3 regions of the Paenibacillus sp. S-38 genome follow, and region 1 is predicted to be linked to each of the others. Evidence: riboswitches for the same ligand, from Rfam matches in the RefSeq annotation. Region 1 holds a riboswitch; each other region holds the start of a gene.

Region 1 (4,804 bases):
ATCGCCATCGCCGCAACCATGCGGTACATCGCGGCTCTCGAAGCCGCGCGTGAGGTCGGGGACCGGTCGGGTCCGCCGGCTGGGGCAGATTCTGTTGTATGGTTTGTTTGGTTAGGCAGCTTGGTTGAGTCAGACATGGTCGCGTACTCCTTACTATCCTCCCAGGGTACAGGATTCCGGAGGGATTCACAAGGAGGGAGCGGAATCAGCACCGGTGCCTTGGCTGTTCGACAGGAGAAGGCCGGGATTCCGGGTCCCGGCCTATTTGCAGAGTGGTGATCTTGGTTATTTTTGAAGATGATAAGGTACGGTGGTTACAATGACGTTGCGGCGGTACAGCAGATGGGCTCGGATCAGTAGAGAAGACTGGTTGTGCAGGATGTTGTGCCAGCCTTTCTTCGGAATGAACTGCGGAATGACAACGGTCACCTGATAATTGGATTCGGCTGCTTTGCGCTGCACGGTATCAATGAATTTGGTCAGCGGGTGGATAATGCTCCTGTAGGGGGAGTGCAGGCTGACCAGTCTGACGTCCGGCTGCCATTTCTTCCACTTTTCCTCGAACTCCGCCTCTTCTTCTCTCTCAAAGGGAACGTGAACAGCGATGATCTGGTGCGGATGAAGCGACTTTACGTAATTAAGCGAATTCTCCACGACATGAGTCATGCCGGCTACGGGCAGAATCATAACATTGCCCTCAACCGTCAGTGCAGGCTCACAGGTAGAAAGCCGCAGCTGGTCTCCCACAGCCTCGTAGTGCCTGCGAATCCGATAGAACAAATAAACGATCAGAGGAAGGAAGATCAGAACCGGCCATATCTGCGTGAACTTCGTCAAAAAGAACATGATCGTGACGAGCAGGCTGATCAGGGCTCCAGCCGAGTTAATCAGCAGTTTGACCGCCCAGCCTTCCGGTTTTTCCCGGATCCACTTCATCATCATTCCCGTCTGGGACAGCGTGAAGGGAATGAATACACCGACCGCATAGAGCGGGATGAGATGTTCGGTTTGTCCTTTGAAGACAACGATCAGAAGAATGGACAGAACCCCCAGAATGATAATGCCGTTGGAATACCCGAGCCGGTCTCCCCGGATGGTGAACATCCGCGGAATGAACTTATCCTTGGCCAGATTCACAGCTAGCAGCGGAAACGCAGAGTAGCCGGTATTGGCGGCCAGAATAAGGATCAGAGCCGTCGTTCCCTGGATAAAGTAGTACATGAAATTCCGTCCGAAGGTCACTTCGGCGATTTCAGAGACCACCGTTACATCAGGCCGGGGCATTACGCCGTAGTAGTAAGCCAGGTAGACGATACCGGAGAACAGCAGGGCCAGCAGCAGCCCCATGGCGGTCAAGGTCTTGGCGGCATTCTTCGGCGCCGGATCCTGAAAGTTCGGGATGGCGTTCGAGATGGCTTCCACCCCGGTTAAGGCGGAGCTGCCCGACGCAAAGGCCCGAAGCAGCAAAAACAGGCTGATTCCCGCAACGGGCGTGCCCAGCGGGGCATGCAATCCTGCCGGGACCTCTCCCGCGGATATATGCAGCAGGCCTACTCCGATGAGGATGAATAAGGCGAGTACGAATAAATAGACCGGATAAGCCAGGATCGAAGCGGATTCCGTTACACCCCGAAGGTTAAGGATCGTGATGAAGATGACGAACACGGTCGCGATCAGAACGGTATGCGTGTGCAGGCTTGGGAAGGCGGACGTGATGGCATCCGTCCCTGCGGATACGCTGACGGCTACGGTCAGGATATAATCGACCAGCAGAGAGCCTCCGGCGATCAGGCCGGGGTAGGTACCGAGGTTTTCCTTCGATACCACATAAGCTCCTCCGCCGTGGGGATAGGCAAAAATAATCTGCCTGTAAGACAGGATAAGCGCGGTCAGCAGGATGAGCACCCCAACCGCAATCGGAAGGGAGTACCAGAAGGCCACAGCCCCCAGGGTCATCAGCACGATCAGGATCTGCTCCGGCCCATAAGCTACGGACGAAAGGGCATCGGAGGAAAGAATGGCGAGGGCCTTCAGCTTGTTCAGCTTTTGCTCCCCTAATTCATTGGACTTTAAAGGACGTCCGATCAGAAATCTTTTAATGGAAAGAAGCATACCGGTCACCACCCATGATAAAAATTGCTCACGCGGGAAATTAGTTTTATATTACCCCAGTCCGTTGCGTTTGATATTCGTCCTCCTACAGTTTCAGTTGACAGCAAATGTGGGCACAGCAAAAAACCACAGGGGGGTCTCCCTGCGGCTGCAGCCGGCACGGCAGTCTCACCTTCTCTACGTACGCTTACGAGGTTAGCTGACGGATTCGGGCGCTTAGAGTCGCCCTACAGCAGCGCCATGTGATGGTGCTGCCGATTCACCCCGTGACGAAATGCTTCGTCAGAATTGGTTCCCCCGTTTTCCTCTACGGAAATTCAGCGTGAATATGAGTTGCAAATTACATCCAGATCATAATCCCGTTGGCCGGCCGGTGTAAAACGCCGAATTCGTCCAAAAAACCGGAGCATGGGCGCTTTTGTTCCATGGTACCGCATTCATCTCCTTGTGTCTTAGACCGTTTTTATTTTACGCTGTGACAAAAAACGGCAGAGCCGATTGGGGCTCTGCCGCTTCATGGATGAATGGGAGGGGAACAAGGCAGCCACTTCTGCCGGGATCCTCTCTTAAGGTCTTACCAATTGATTGTATAGGTGCTTGCTGCCGTTGGGCCGGTCAGCACGTTGTTCGAGCCCGGTTCCCAAGTGACGGTGCCGGCGGAATTCTTGACGATGGCCTTGAACTCATAGCTGCGCCCGGAACCGATGTAAGCCGTGCCTCTCCAGTCAGCCGTCGTGCTGTTGTACGTCAGCTTGATCGGGTAGACGCCGGTCGTCCAGTTGCCCATCTCCCAGCGGGAGCCGGTCACGTAGACCGTATCACCGGATGCGGCCGGTGCGCCTTTGACGACAAACGTCACAGCAGCCGGCGTCATGGCAATAGCATCGCGGAAGGAATTCAGCAGGGACGTAGCGCTGCCGTCCGCATTCACGAGACTGGACATGCGAAGCAGGGTGAAGCCCGAGAAATTGTAGTTGAACAGCATCTCCGCCACGTTCTGGTACTGTGCGGCATCCCCGATGGCCAGCGCGTTCTCGCCGTTGAGTCGAATGCCCTTCTGGTTCGCGAGATTGGCAACCTGGATCACAAGCGACTTCGGAGCCGAGTAGTAAGGAGCGGTATTGGCCTGGGCGTCCGTCATCTCAAGGCACGTGAACGTCAGGTCCAGCTTGGCGGTCTTGAACGCGTCGAGCAGCGTGCTGTAATTATAGTAGCCTGCACCGTATTCCGCGGAGTGCGGCATCGTCGGGTTGTTCATCTGCCAGTGCACACCGGAGATCTTCGCGCCGACCGGCACGCCGAAGACGGAGTCGAAGCGGCTGTGGGCCTTGGCGCCGATCGCTTTTACGTGCTTCTCGAGTACGCCTTGGTACCAGGCAAGGAAGTCTTTGCCGTAGTTCGACTTATAGCCGTTCGTGAAGAAATTATCGCCGTCGCTCGGCGGATTCACGTCGGCGAACGAAGCGAGAGAGGTGCCCCAAGCGGTGTTCAATGCGCCGACCGTGCCGTACTTGGTCTGCATTGCGGTGCGGAAGTCGGCTTTGGCGGCATCCGTGTACGCCTGCAGCTTGCCGCGGCTCGGGTAAGACCACCCGTCGGCCGTGCTGTAAGACGGGAAGCGGAGCTCGCCCGCCGGTCCGCCGGACAGGTAGATCTTGGCGATGATGTCCTTGTAGCCGCCGAAGTTGGATGCGAAGGAAGCGTAAAGCTCGTCATATTGGGCTGCGGTTCCGCTCCACCAAGGAGAGAGGGTTTCCTTGTTGTAGAAACCGGTTTCGCTGCGGATAGTCAGCTGGTCCTGCGTGCCTTTGCTCCAAATCCAGTCGGGCAGCTTAATGCTGCAGTCGTCCCCTACGTTGCCGCCGCACTGATGAGTAGAGATGATCGGAACCCATTTGAGTCCGGCTGCACGTACCGTATCGGCATACGTTTTGTAATAGGACCAGTCGAACATATTGTCTCCGGCTTTCTCTACGTCACCCCACCAAACATCCGTCGTGACAGCGTATACATTATTGTTCTTGAGTGTGACGAGCTGATTGCGGAAGGCGTTCCAATCGGTAATCTTGGTCAGCGGAGCCATGACATAGGTCTTGTAATCACTGCTGATGCTGGAGGCATCGGCTGAAGGTACCGGAGCGAGCAGACCGCCCCCGATGAGCAGGGACAGTACGGCGGCAGAGCTTTTGCGGAGCAGAGCGGATGAAGTAAAGGTGGTGATAGGCAAATGATATTCCTCCTGACAGCTTGGATTTATGTTGCGCTATGTAATTGGGAGCGCTTGCATATCTGTATTATAACGAAAAGGCTTACATTTGAAAGTGGAAAAAGCGGAGTGAAAAGGTGGAATATATTGACCGGCGTGGAAAGCTTCCTCATAATCGACCTTCTTCGGTGGAAGAATATCCCGTAGATTACATACATCCGGGCGGCACGCTTGAATGCCTGGTGAAAGAGGGTGCTTGAGGTTGATGGAAGCTGTGTTGTCCCTGCTGGCGGGGATCGTTGTCGGAGTGTTATTCACCTTCATCCGCCTGCCGCTGCCCGCCCCGGTTACTTTGGCCGGTGTGCTCGGGGTAGCGGGTGTTTATTTGGGCGGCAGGCTTGTCGCTATGTTTCTTAAAGGCTCGTAGAGGGCTCGCAGATTCATTTTAGCGCTCCGTTATGCTTCGCATAAAGGTCGCTGACAAAA
Region 2 (4,804 bases), 540 kb from region 1:
AGCCAGCCTGCCAGCGCCGGCAGGAGCAGGTAGAATGCGCCCACGGCGGTGTTGGCGGCGCTGCCGGTGATCATCAGCGACAGGCCCATCAGGATGGAGTCCATCGCCGCATGGGCGAAGATCGCCGTCAGGAAGCCGTAGCGCAGGAACACATAGCCGAAGATGAGGCCGATGACGGTCACTTCGATGAGCCGGGTGTACACCGGGTAGATCGGATACTGCGTATGGCTCATCGCCCAGATGATGCTCGGCAGCAGTACCGCCAGGAAGCGGCTGCGTGTGAGCGACAGCACCAGGGCGATGCCGAGCAGCCGGTACACGGCCTCCTCCGAGATGGAGGCCGCCCAGGCCATCAGCGGGAAGACGCCGGGGACCCGCATGTTGTAGACCGAGTCGGCCGGGTCGCTCACGGCCCAGACATCGAACAGCTCGGCGGCGGCGAAGAACATGACCTGCTGCAGGCCAAGCACGAACAGGCAGAAGAGGTACCCGCGGACCATAGCCGTACGGACGCTGTCTCCGAACGAGGCGTCGCTCCAGACCGGCCAGGGGTTCAGTCCTCTGCGCAGCCACAGCTGCCTGCCGGCCAGCAGAGACAGATAGGTCGATGCCGCCATGAACAGCACGAAGATGTTGACGAACCATAAGTAGAATACGGCCTGCGGCTCGGACGGGCCGCTTCCGTGCTCCGTGCGGAAGGCCGGGAGCATGTTGAAGTTATTGAGCAGATACACGCCGGTGAAGATCAGCGTGAGGACCAGTCCTCGGCTGAACCGGATGTCGCGGCGGCCCCGGATAATCAGGATGAAGGCCGTCAGCGTCATGACGGTGGACAGGCCCATGGAAGTCCAGGTCATCAGGGAGGCCTTGTCATCCTGGGCATTCTGCCAGTCGATGAAGGCTTCAGGCACAGGAAACTCGGGACGGAATAAGGTGATCCGGCCCCGGGTTTCTTTGACGTGCAGCTCAAGCGGGGATTCACCGATGGTGTCCGCTTTGCTCCGATACACCCGAAGGGTATTCGGGCCCGGCGCCTTCGATCCGCCTGGAACCAGGGCGAACGTATCCGGGGAATACCCCAGATCGGTCAGGGTCTGCCGGATGACGGCTTCGGAGTCCGGAGCGTTCTCCGAAGAGACGCCCTCGCTGCGGGCGGTAGCCGAACGGCCGGTTTCCCAGCCGATGATGCCGAGATTGGTATAGTTCACTTGGATATAATGGGTAAGTCCGGTGTCCGGTTCGCCGATCTCCACCTCATAGAACTCCAGTGGAAGTTTCTCTCCGAAGCGCTCCTGATATTCGTCGTACAGCCGCTCTTTCTGCAGATAGCCGCTCTGCTGTTTTACGGCCTGGTAGATCACATGGGTCGCGGGATTCTCCGCTCGGAGGCCCAGCTTCTCCCTGGCAAAGCGCAGGGCGGCATCGGCGGCCTGCCCCTGTGTAACGGAGGGAACCCCCTCAGTCGCTTCCTCCATCCGTTCGGCATCCTCCATATAAGGACTGAACAGGTTGACACCGAAATAAAGAATGCATCCGATCACGGCAAGCAGCAGAAGCGACGGCTCCTTGATTCGCTTGGACATGGACAGCTCCTTTTGGGACAGAAATGGGTGAGGTATATTATATTCTTCTAAATTAGCATACATGCTTCCGCGAAATCCAATGATTTCAAGAGCAAGCGCAGGAAAACAGATGATTGGGAGAGCGTCAATAGGGAGATAACGCTTACAAATACCCTTTCCAGGGGATTATCGTGACTTTTAGGTGAATTACGCCTTTGTGCTGCAGAGTAAAGAGGATTATAATTCAAATCAATTGAATAAAAAGCCGAATTTCTTAAGGAAAACGGGGGAACCATGAGTTTAGGGGTGAATTCATCCAAAGGCCGTTTAAGGCCGGTGATGATAGGGTGCCTGTACATCCGAATCCGTCAGCTAACCTCGTAGGCTTTGTTACAGGAACCTATTTTTTGGCATTGGGTTTCCAGTGTCTTTTTTTTGCGCAAAAAAGCCTTTATTTCGAGAACCGAGGTGTACGATATTTGAAGCCAGCCGCCAAGAAATTCGAGCTGAAGCCGCCGCAGATTCTGGTGCTCGGATTCGCAGCCATTATTCTGATTGGCAGTATTCTTCTGTCGCTGCCTGTGGCCACAGCCAGCGGTCAGTCGACACCGTTCCTCAATGCTTTATTCACCGCAACCTCCGCCACCTGTGTGACCGGTCTGGTTGTCGTCGACACGGGAACGTACTGGTCTGTCTTCGGACAAATTGTCATCATCCTGCTGATTCAGGTAGGGGGACTTGGGTTCATGACCATGGCGACGCTGTTCGCCTTCGTACTCAAGAAAAGAATATCGCTCAAGGAAAGGCTGATTCTGCAGGAGGCGATGAATCAAGGCTCGATGGAAGGGATCGTACGGCTCATCCGCAAGGTGATTCGGTACTCGCTGACGATCGAGGCGATAGCCGCAGTAATCTTCTCCATCCGCTGGTCGTTCGACCTGGGAGTCTCTAAGGGCATTTATTACGGAATCTTTCATGCGATCTCTTTCTTCAATAATGCAGGCTTCGACCTGTTCGGATCGGTTACGGGGAAATTCAGTTCCCTTACCGCCTACGCGGACGACTGGGTGATTAACCTGGTTTCCATGATGTTAATTATTCTTGGAGGTCTCGGGTTTATCGTGATCTCCGATTTGATTGAATATAAGCGGATCAAGAAGCTGTCGCTGCATTCCAAAGTGGTGCTGAGCGCCACGGGACTGCTGATCGTCATCGGCACGGTGGTCATCTTCTTGTTCGAGCTGACGAATGCGAAGACACTGGGCCCGCTGACCTGGTCAGGCAAGTTCTTAGCCTCGCTCTTCCAATCCGTATCCCCCCGTACGGCGGGAGCCAACACGGTGGATATCGCCGGAATGCGGCAGGCGAGTCAGTTTTTTACCATCATTCTGATGTTCATCGGTGCTTCGCCGGGCTCTACGGGCGGGGGGATCAAGACGACCACCTTCACTACACTGGTGGGGGCGATCGTGGCCATGATCCGGGGCAAGGAAGACATCGTCCTCTTCCATTACCGGCTTGGCAAGGACCGGATTCTCAAAGCCATCACCCTGACGATGATCGCGCTGTTCCTGGTGATCTTCGTTACGATGCTGCTGACGACCACCGAGGATCATTCCTTCCTGATGATACTGTTCGAGGTGACCTCGGCTTTCGGAACGGTGGGACTCACCATGGGGCTGACACCGGATCTAACCGAGTTCGGCAAAGTAATGATCTCGCTTACGATGTTCGCCGGCCGGCTCGGCCCGCTGACCTTAGCTTATGCTCTCGGACCTAAAGCCGAGAAAGAATTATACCGTTACCCGGAAGGTAAAATTACGATTGGATAGGGGAACAACAACACATGAAACGCAGTCAATACGCTGTCATCGGACTGGGCCGCTTCGGCTCCTCCGTAGCAAAGGAACTCATGAAGCTTGGCTATGAGGTGCTCGGCATTGATAAGGATGAGGAGTCTGTCGAGGAAATGGCCGACAAGCTGACCCATGTCGTCGTAGCCGACGCTACGGATGAAGAGGTCCTGCGGTCTCTCGGCATCCGCAACTTCGACTGTGTGGTCGTCTCGATCGGGGATGATATCCAGTCGAGCATCCTGACGGCCATTCTGCTGAAGGATATCGGTGTCGGTACGGTTGTGGCCAAAGCGCTCTCGGAGCTCCATGGCAAAGTATTGAGCAAGATCGGTGTGGACCGGATCATCTATCCGGAGCGCGATATGGGCATCCGGGTGGCGCACCAGCTGGTCTCGCCGAATCTGCTGGACTATATCGAGCTCTCGAAAGAGTATACGATTGCCGAGCTGGCCGTTCCACGGTGTCTGTCCGGCCGTTCGCTGAAGGAGCTTGATACGCGCGCGCGGTACGGCTGCAGTGTGGTGGCCATCAACAAGAAGGATGGCGTCATCATTGCCCCTACCGCAACCGATACGGTGGAAGAGAAGGACATTATGGTCATTATCGGGACGAATCAGCAGATCGAGACCTTCGAGAATGCGGTTATCCGCTAACGGGCCGGCGTTCACGAACAACACGATTAAGCAAATCAAAATGGTGGGATGACGAAATGGAACAAGGAATTTCACTGGAACATGTAATGTATCTGCTTGTCATCGTCCTGCTGACGGGAATGCTGGTGGGCCGGCTGGCCGGTCTTCTCAAGCTTCCGGACGTTGCGCTGTTCCTGCTTGCCGGCATCGCGCTTGGCCCCCTCCTCCACTGGATTGAGGAGCCGAGCAGCTCCTTTACGAACCAGTTCATTCTGACGGTGGGCTCCACCCTGATCCTCTTTGACGGTGGGCGCAATATCCGGCTCGGGGGTCTCAAGAAGGTCTGGCTTACGCTTACGCTGCTCTCGGTTCCGGGCGTGCTCATTACGTGTGCGATCGTCGCGGCGGCTTCCCATTGGCTGCTTCATCTGCCGTGGATGTACGCGCTTCTCCTGGGTGCCATCATCTCGTCAACCGACCCGGCGACATTGATACCCGTCTTCAAGCAGGTGAAAATCCGGGCCAAAGTCAGGGAGACGGTGGAAAGCGAATCCGCCTTTAACGACGCAACCGGATCGATTCTTACGTTTACCCTGCTTGCTGCGGTAACCGGCGGGGGAGCGATCTCCGTAGGGGGCTCGGTCAAGGAGTTCCTGATTACCGCGCTGGGCGGTATCGGGCTCGGGATTGCGATCGGATTTGTCCTTGCTTTCTTGGCGGCCCACATGTCGTACGGCTTTCTGCGGGACTACTC
Region 3 (4,804 bases), 2.3 Mb from region 1:
CTGCTCCTGGACCCGAAGGAAACCCTGACCGAAATCTCGCGTAAATCGGAGATCGTACGTTCGATCAGCGGCATACACATGGGAAAATACCATCTGTATTACCCGGCGGAATTTACTTTGAACCATGGGGCCGAGCTCGACGCGGACCTGCGTCGGCTGCTTCAGCTGTAATTGGCGCATACTGACTTGTCAGGGCGCGTACCCTGACGCTTATCCTTATAGTAGGAAGACACGGAGGATGATATCATGCTGATTGACACACATGCCCATTTGAATGCGGAAGCTTTCGATGAAGATCGACAGGAAGTGATTGAGCGCGCAAGAGCCAGCGGAATCCGTCGAATCGTCAATGTCGGATTTAACCGCGAGACGATCCCAAGCTCGATTGCGCTGGCTGAGCAGTATGACTGGATCTATTCCACGGTAGGCTGGCACCCGGTGGATGCCAAAGACATGACGCCGCAGGACCTCGAGTGGATCGAGTCACTCTGCGGACATCCGAAGGTGGTCGCCATCGGGGAGATCGGGCTTGACTATCATTGGGACACGTCCCCTAAGGATGTCCAGGACCGGGTGTTCCGCGAACAGATCCGCCTCGCACGCAAAGTGGGCCTGCCGATCGTCATCCATAACCGTGACGCGCATCATGATGTGGTGCAGACCCTCCGGGAAGAGAAGGCCTCCGAGGTGGGCGGCGTCATGCACTGCTTCTCCGGCAGCTGGGAGACGGCCAAGATGTGCCTGGATATGAATTTCTATATTTCCTTCGGGGGCCCGGTGACCTTTAAGAACGCCAGACAGCCCAAAGAGGTGCTGGAGAAGGTCCCGCTTGATCGTCTTCTGATCGAAACGGACGCGCCTTATCTGGCTCCTCATCCGTACCGCGGGAAGCGCAATGAGTCCTCGTATGTTCGTCTGGTGGCCGAGACGGCGGCTGAGATTAAAGGGATTTCTCTCGAAGAATTAGCGGAGATTACGAGCCGGAATGCGTCCGTTCTTTTCGGTTTCAAGTAGGTTTTTAGCCTGAAGGGGACAGCCCATTTTTATTCACAAACGAGATAATCGGAGAAATAATGGGGTAATCGTGCGTCAGACGAAGAGAAAGAGGGATTTGGATTCCGGTTTGAATGAAAAAAGTAAAAATCGGCCGGAAACCGTCCTTTTTTTCAAAGTTTGGCTACTTTACAACTTCCTGCTTCCCATCGTAAACTCAATATTAACTTCATACGATTACCAAATTTCCAACATCGCTGAGTTTCCGAAAGGGAAACGGGGGAACCGCACCCACAGTTGTCTGGCCGAACCGTTCAGGCACCGGGGTGTTTTTTAAGGGGTGAATCCTTGGCCGCAATGCTACACAAAAGCGCAGAAGCCTGCGCCTTGCTACATTGTGTCTCAGGTAGGGCTGCTCTCAAGCCCGAATCCGTCAGCTAACCTCGTAAGCGCCATGAGAGAGGTAACACATTGTCGTGAGCTATTATTTCATTTTACCCAAAATGAAAAGTCACGGGAAGGTTCCTCTTCTCCGCTGACTTTTTTTGTGTGGCCAAAAAAGGGGAGCCCTGAAGCTCTGCCTGCGGCCCGCCAAAAAAAGCGGGGCGGAACCGTCCGTAGGGACGGCGCCTGTATCCGGGGTTCTCCCGTAAGGAGACTAGGATTCGTAGCCAAAACCATAACCTTGAAGGAGGTGGACGTTCAGAGCAAGTCCGGTTCTGATGGCTGAAACAGCAAACGTTGGTAATGGGGTTTAACAAATTTACCATAGTCGCGTCAGATGGAAATCATGCATAACACTCGGGTGGCGAGGCTTTAAGGAGGACCGAACAAGTGGGCGTTGTGAATCACGAACAAACCCATGTAAGACGATCATCCAGCATGTCCTTCGCATTGCGATGGAAGCATGAAAACTTGCGTATGATATCGATCATTGCACTCATTTCATTCGCTATGACTTTCATGTTCTTATTGATGTTGTACGGTACGTCGACCAAACGCGTATCGCTTGTTGTAGACGGCGTCGAACAGACGTTCCAGACCCGGCAGGGTATTCTACAGCGCATACTGGATGAGCAAGGCATCGCTGTCGGCGAATATGACCGATTGTCACATTCGCTTGGCGCAAAGGTAAAGTCAGGAGATCGGATCACGATTGAGAAGGCGAAACCGGTGCAGTTGACAGCAGACGGAGAGACATCAACCGTTTATACCACAGGGAAGACGGTGAAGGGCGCACTGGCGGATTTACATATAGAGCTGGGCGAACTAGACAAGGTAACTCCCGCGCTGGATGCGGAGATCATAGATGGTACGGGGATCCAGGTGGTCCGCGTGAAGAAAGAAGTCGAAGAAGTCAAAGAACCGATCGCGTTTGAGACTGTGAAACAAAACGAACCGCAGCTGCTGAAAGGCAAAGAGCAAGTGATTCAGGAGGGGCAGGAAGGTGTCCTGCTCAAGAAGACGGAGAAAGTATTCGAAGACGGCAAGCTCGTGAATGAGCAGGTCGTAGACCAGCAGGTGCAGACACAAAGTGTACAAAAGATCGTTGCCGTCGGGACGAAGAATCCGGTTGTGGTCTTATCTTCAACAACTCCCAACATGGATGAAGTCACCAAGAACGGTATTACATTCGGATATAAGCAGGTTCTTAACAATGTCAAAATGACCGCTTATACGGCTGGCGTTGCTTCTACGGGAAAAAGCAGCAGTCATCCGGCGTACGGTCTGACATCTTCGGGTACGAGAGTAACGGAAGGTCGCACCATTGCAGTGGATCCCAAAGTCATTCCAATCGGCTGGTGGGTATATATCGAGGGGCTCGGTTTCCGCCGGGCGGAAGACACCGGTAGCGCGGTGAAGGGCAACCACATCGACGTTTATTTCGAGAGCAGCGATTATGCAATCCGCTTCGGTTCCAAACGCGGTTACACGGTATACGTCATCGGTCCGAAAAAGCCAACGGCCGATTAAGGGCATGCAATGTGGGTAGACTCATTATATAGAACGGATAAAGAAGAGGCGTGTTCCTCTTCTTTTTCTCTTTTCTGGCGAAAGAAGGACCGATTGGGTTATGATTAAGGAAATCATCGTAGTGGAAGGCAAGGACGACACCGTAGCGATCAAGCGGGCGGTGGAGGCGGAGACGATCGAGACCGGCGGCTCCGCCATCAATAAGGATACGATCCGGCGCATCCGTCTTGCTCAGGAGCGGCGGGGCGTGATTGTGTTCACGGATCCGGATCACGCGGGAGAGCGGATCCGCAAGATCATCACCCGGGAGGTCCCGGGGTGCAAGCATGCGTTCCTGACGCAGGAGGCGGCGACAAGCAGGGGAGACATCGGCGTGGAGAATGCTTCTCCCGAGGCGATTCGCCAGGCGCTGGCCGCTGTACGCACGGACGGTGGAGCCTCGGAATCCGAGGTCACGATGGAGGATCTGATGGAAGCGGGTCTGATCGTGCACCCGCAGGCTGCTGCGCGCAGGCTGGTCATGGGCAACCGCCTTGGCATCGGCTACTGCAACGGCAAGCAGTTCTACAACCGCTGCCGGATGTTCCGGATATCCCGGGAAGAATTTGATGAAGCCCGGCGCGAGCTGGACGCACTGGAGGGACAAGCTCATGAATGACCAACAGATAACAGTGCCCGCAGGGGCTGAAGATATTGCATCGCCGAAGAGGACCAACGATCTGCTCAAGCGCCATGGCTTCAAGCTGAAGAAGAGCCTGGGGCAGAACTTTCTTATCGACACGAATGTCCTGAACAAGATTGTGGGGGCCGCCGAGCTCGATAAGACCAAGGGGGCTCTCGAGATCGGGCCGGGGATCGGCGCCCTTACACAGCAGCTGGCCAAAGCTGCCGGCCGGGTAACCGCTGTGGAGATCGACCAGCGGCTGCTGCCGCTGCTGAAGGAGACGCTGGCTCCTTACCCGCATGCTTCCGTAATCCACGGGGACGTGCTGCAGGTTTCCTTAAGCGACCTGTTCAAGGAACACTTCTCGGAATGCTCGGGTGTCAGCGTCGTGGCCAATCTGCCGTATTATGTGACCACCCCGATCATCATGAAGCTGCTTGAGGAGAAGCTGCCGCTGGAGAACATCGTGGTCATGATCCAGAAGGAAGTGGCCGAGCGGATGGCTGCCGGGCCGGGAGGGAAGGAGTACGGCTCCCTCAGCATTGCCGTGCAGTACTACTGTGAGCCGGAGATCGTGGCTATTGTGCCGCATACGGTGTTCATTCCGCAGCCGAACGTGGATTCCGCCGTTATTAAGCTGAAGGTCCGCCAGCAGCCCCCGGTGGACGTCGAAGATGAGGATTTCTTCTTCGACGTCATTCAAGCGAGCTTCGTGCAGCGGCGCAAGACGATCTATAATAACCTCTCCGCGAAGTATTTCACGAAAGAGACCAAGGGAGAGCTGGAAGGCCTCCTGCGGGAAGCTGGGATCGAACCTTCCCGCCGGGGCGAGACGCTGTCTATGCAGGAGTACGCCGTACTGTCGAGCCACCTCAGAGCGTATCTGCAGAAGTCTTAAGACCCAACTCCCTTGACTTATCCTGCACCCGCCTCCGGGTGATCCGTGCCGACCTGCACCAAATGCCCATTGCCGCCATAGGATAGACGAGGAGGCGATGCAGCCATGATGAGACAGGGAGACCTGGTCACACGCAGATCCTACGGCGGGGACATTGTGTTCAAAATTCATGAGATCAGGCAGCAGGTAGCCGTACTGCGCGGAGTGGAGATGAGGCTGCTGGCCGATGCGCCGCTGCAGGATTTGGAGGCGGCCCCGCAGTTCGACCCTTTTCA

Evidence for each region. A riboswitch is a leader RNA that binds a small molecule or an ion and turns the genes downstream of it on or off. The one in region 1 is predicted to bind cyclic di-AMP.
Region 2: linked by a shared signal. The riboswitch ahead of ACP26L_RS06510 (TrkH family potassium uptake protein) and the one ahead of ACP26L_RS09075 (APC family permease) in region 1 are both predicted to bind cyclic di-AMP.
Region 3: linked by a shared signal. The riboswitch ahead of ACP26L_RS34230 (ubiquitin-like domain-containing protein) and the one ahead of ACP26L_RS09075 (APC family permease) in region 1 are both predicted to bind cyclic di-AMP.

Annotation. Positions count from the first base shown of each region.
Region 1 covers NZ_CP187970.1:1,904,052-1,908,855, forward strand. Annotated here, with positions in the region: gene ACP26L_RS09070 (DMT family transporter) at 1-29, opposite strand, end outside; gene ACP26L_RS09075 (APC family permease) at 286-2,112, opposite strand; cyclic di-AMP (ydaO/yuaA leader) riboswitch at 2,281-2,445, opposite strand; gene ACP26L_RS09080 (family 14 glycosylhydrolase) at 2,687-4,339, opposite strand; gene ACP26L_RS09085 (XapX domain-containing protein) at 4,584-4,745, shown strand.
Region 2 covers NZ_CP187970.1:1,362,389-1,367,192, forward strand. Annotated here, with positions in the region: gene ACP26L_RS06505 (CPBP family intramembrane glutamic endopeptidase) at 1-1,583, opposite strand, end outside; cyclic di-AMP (ydaO/yuaA leader) riboswitch at 1,816-1,964, shown strand; gene ACP26L_RS06510 (TrkH family potassium uptake protein) at 2,042-3,394, shown strand; gene ACP26L_RS06515 (potassium channel family protein) at 3,409-4,071, shown strand; gene ACP26L_RS06520 (cation:proton antiporter) at 4,128-4,804, shown strand, end outside.
Region 3 covers NZ_CP187970.1:7,819,318-7,824,121, reverse strand. Annotated here, with positions in the region: gene ACP26L_RS34240 (HD domain-containing protein) at 1-171, shown strand, start outside; gene ACP26L_RS34235 (TatD family hydrolase) at 247-1,014, shown strand; cyclic di-AMP (ydaO/yuaA leader) riboswitch at 1,239-1,461, shown strand; gene ACP26L_RS34230 (ubiquitin-like domain-containing protein) at 1,828-2,967, shown strand; gene rnmV (ribonuclease M5) at 3,068-3,625, shown strand; gene rsmA (16S rRNA (adenine(1518)-N(6)/adenine(1519)-N(6))-dimethyltransferase RsmA) at 3,618-4,529, shown strand; gene yabG (sporulation peptidase YabG) at 4,638-4,804, shown strand, end outside.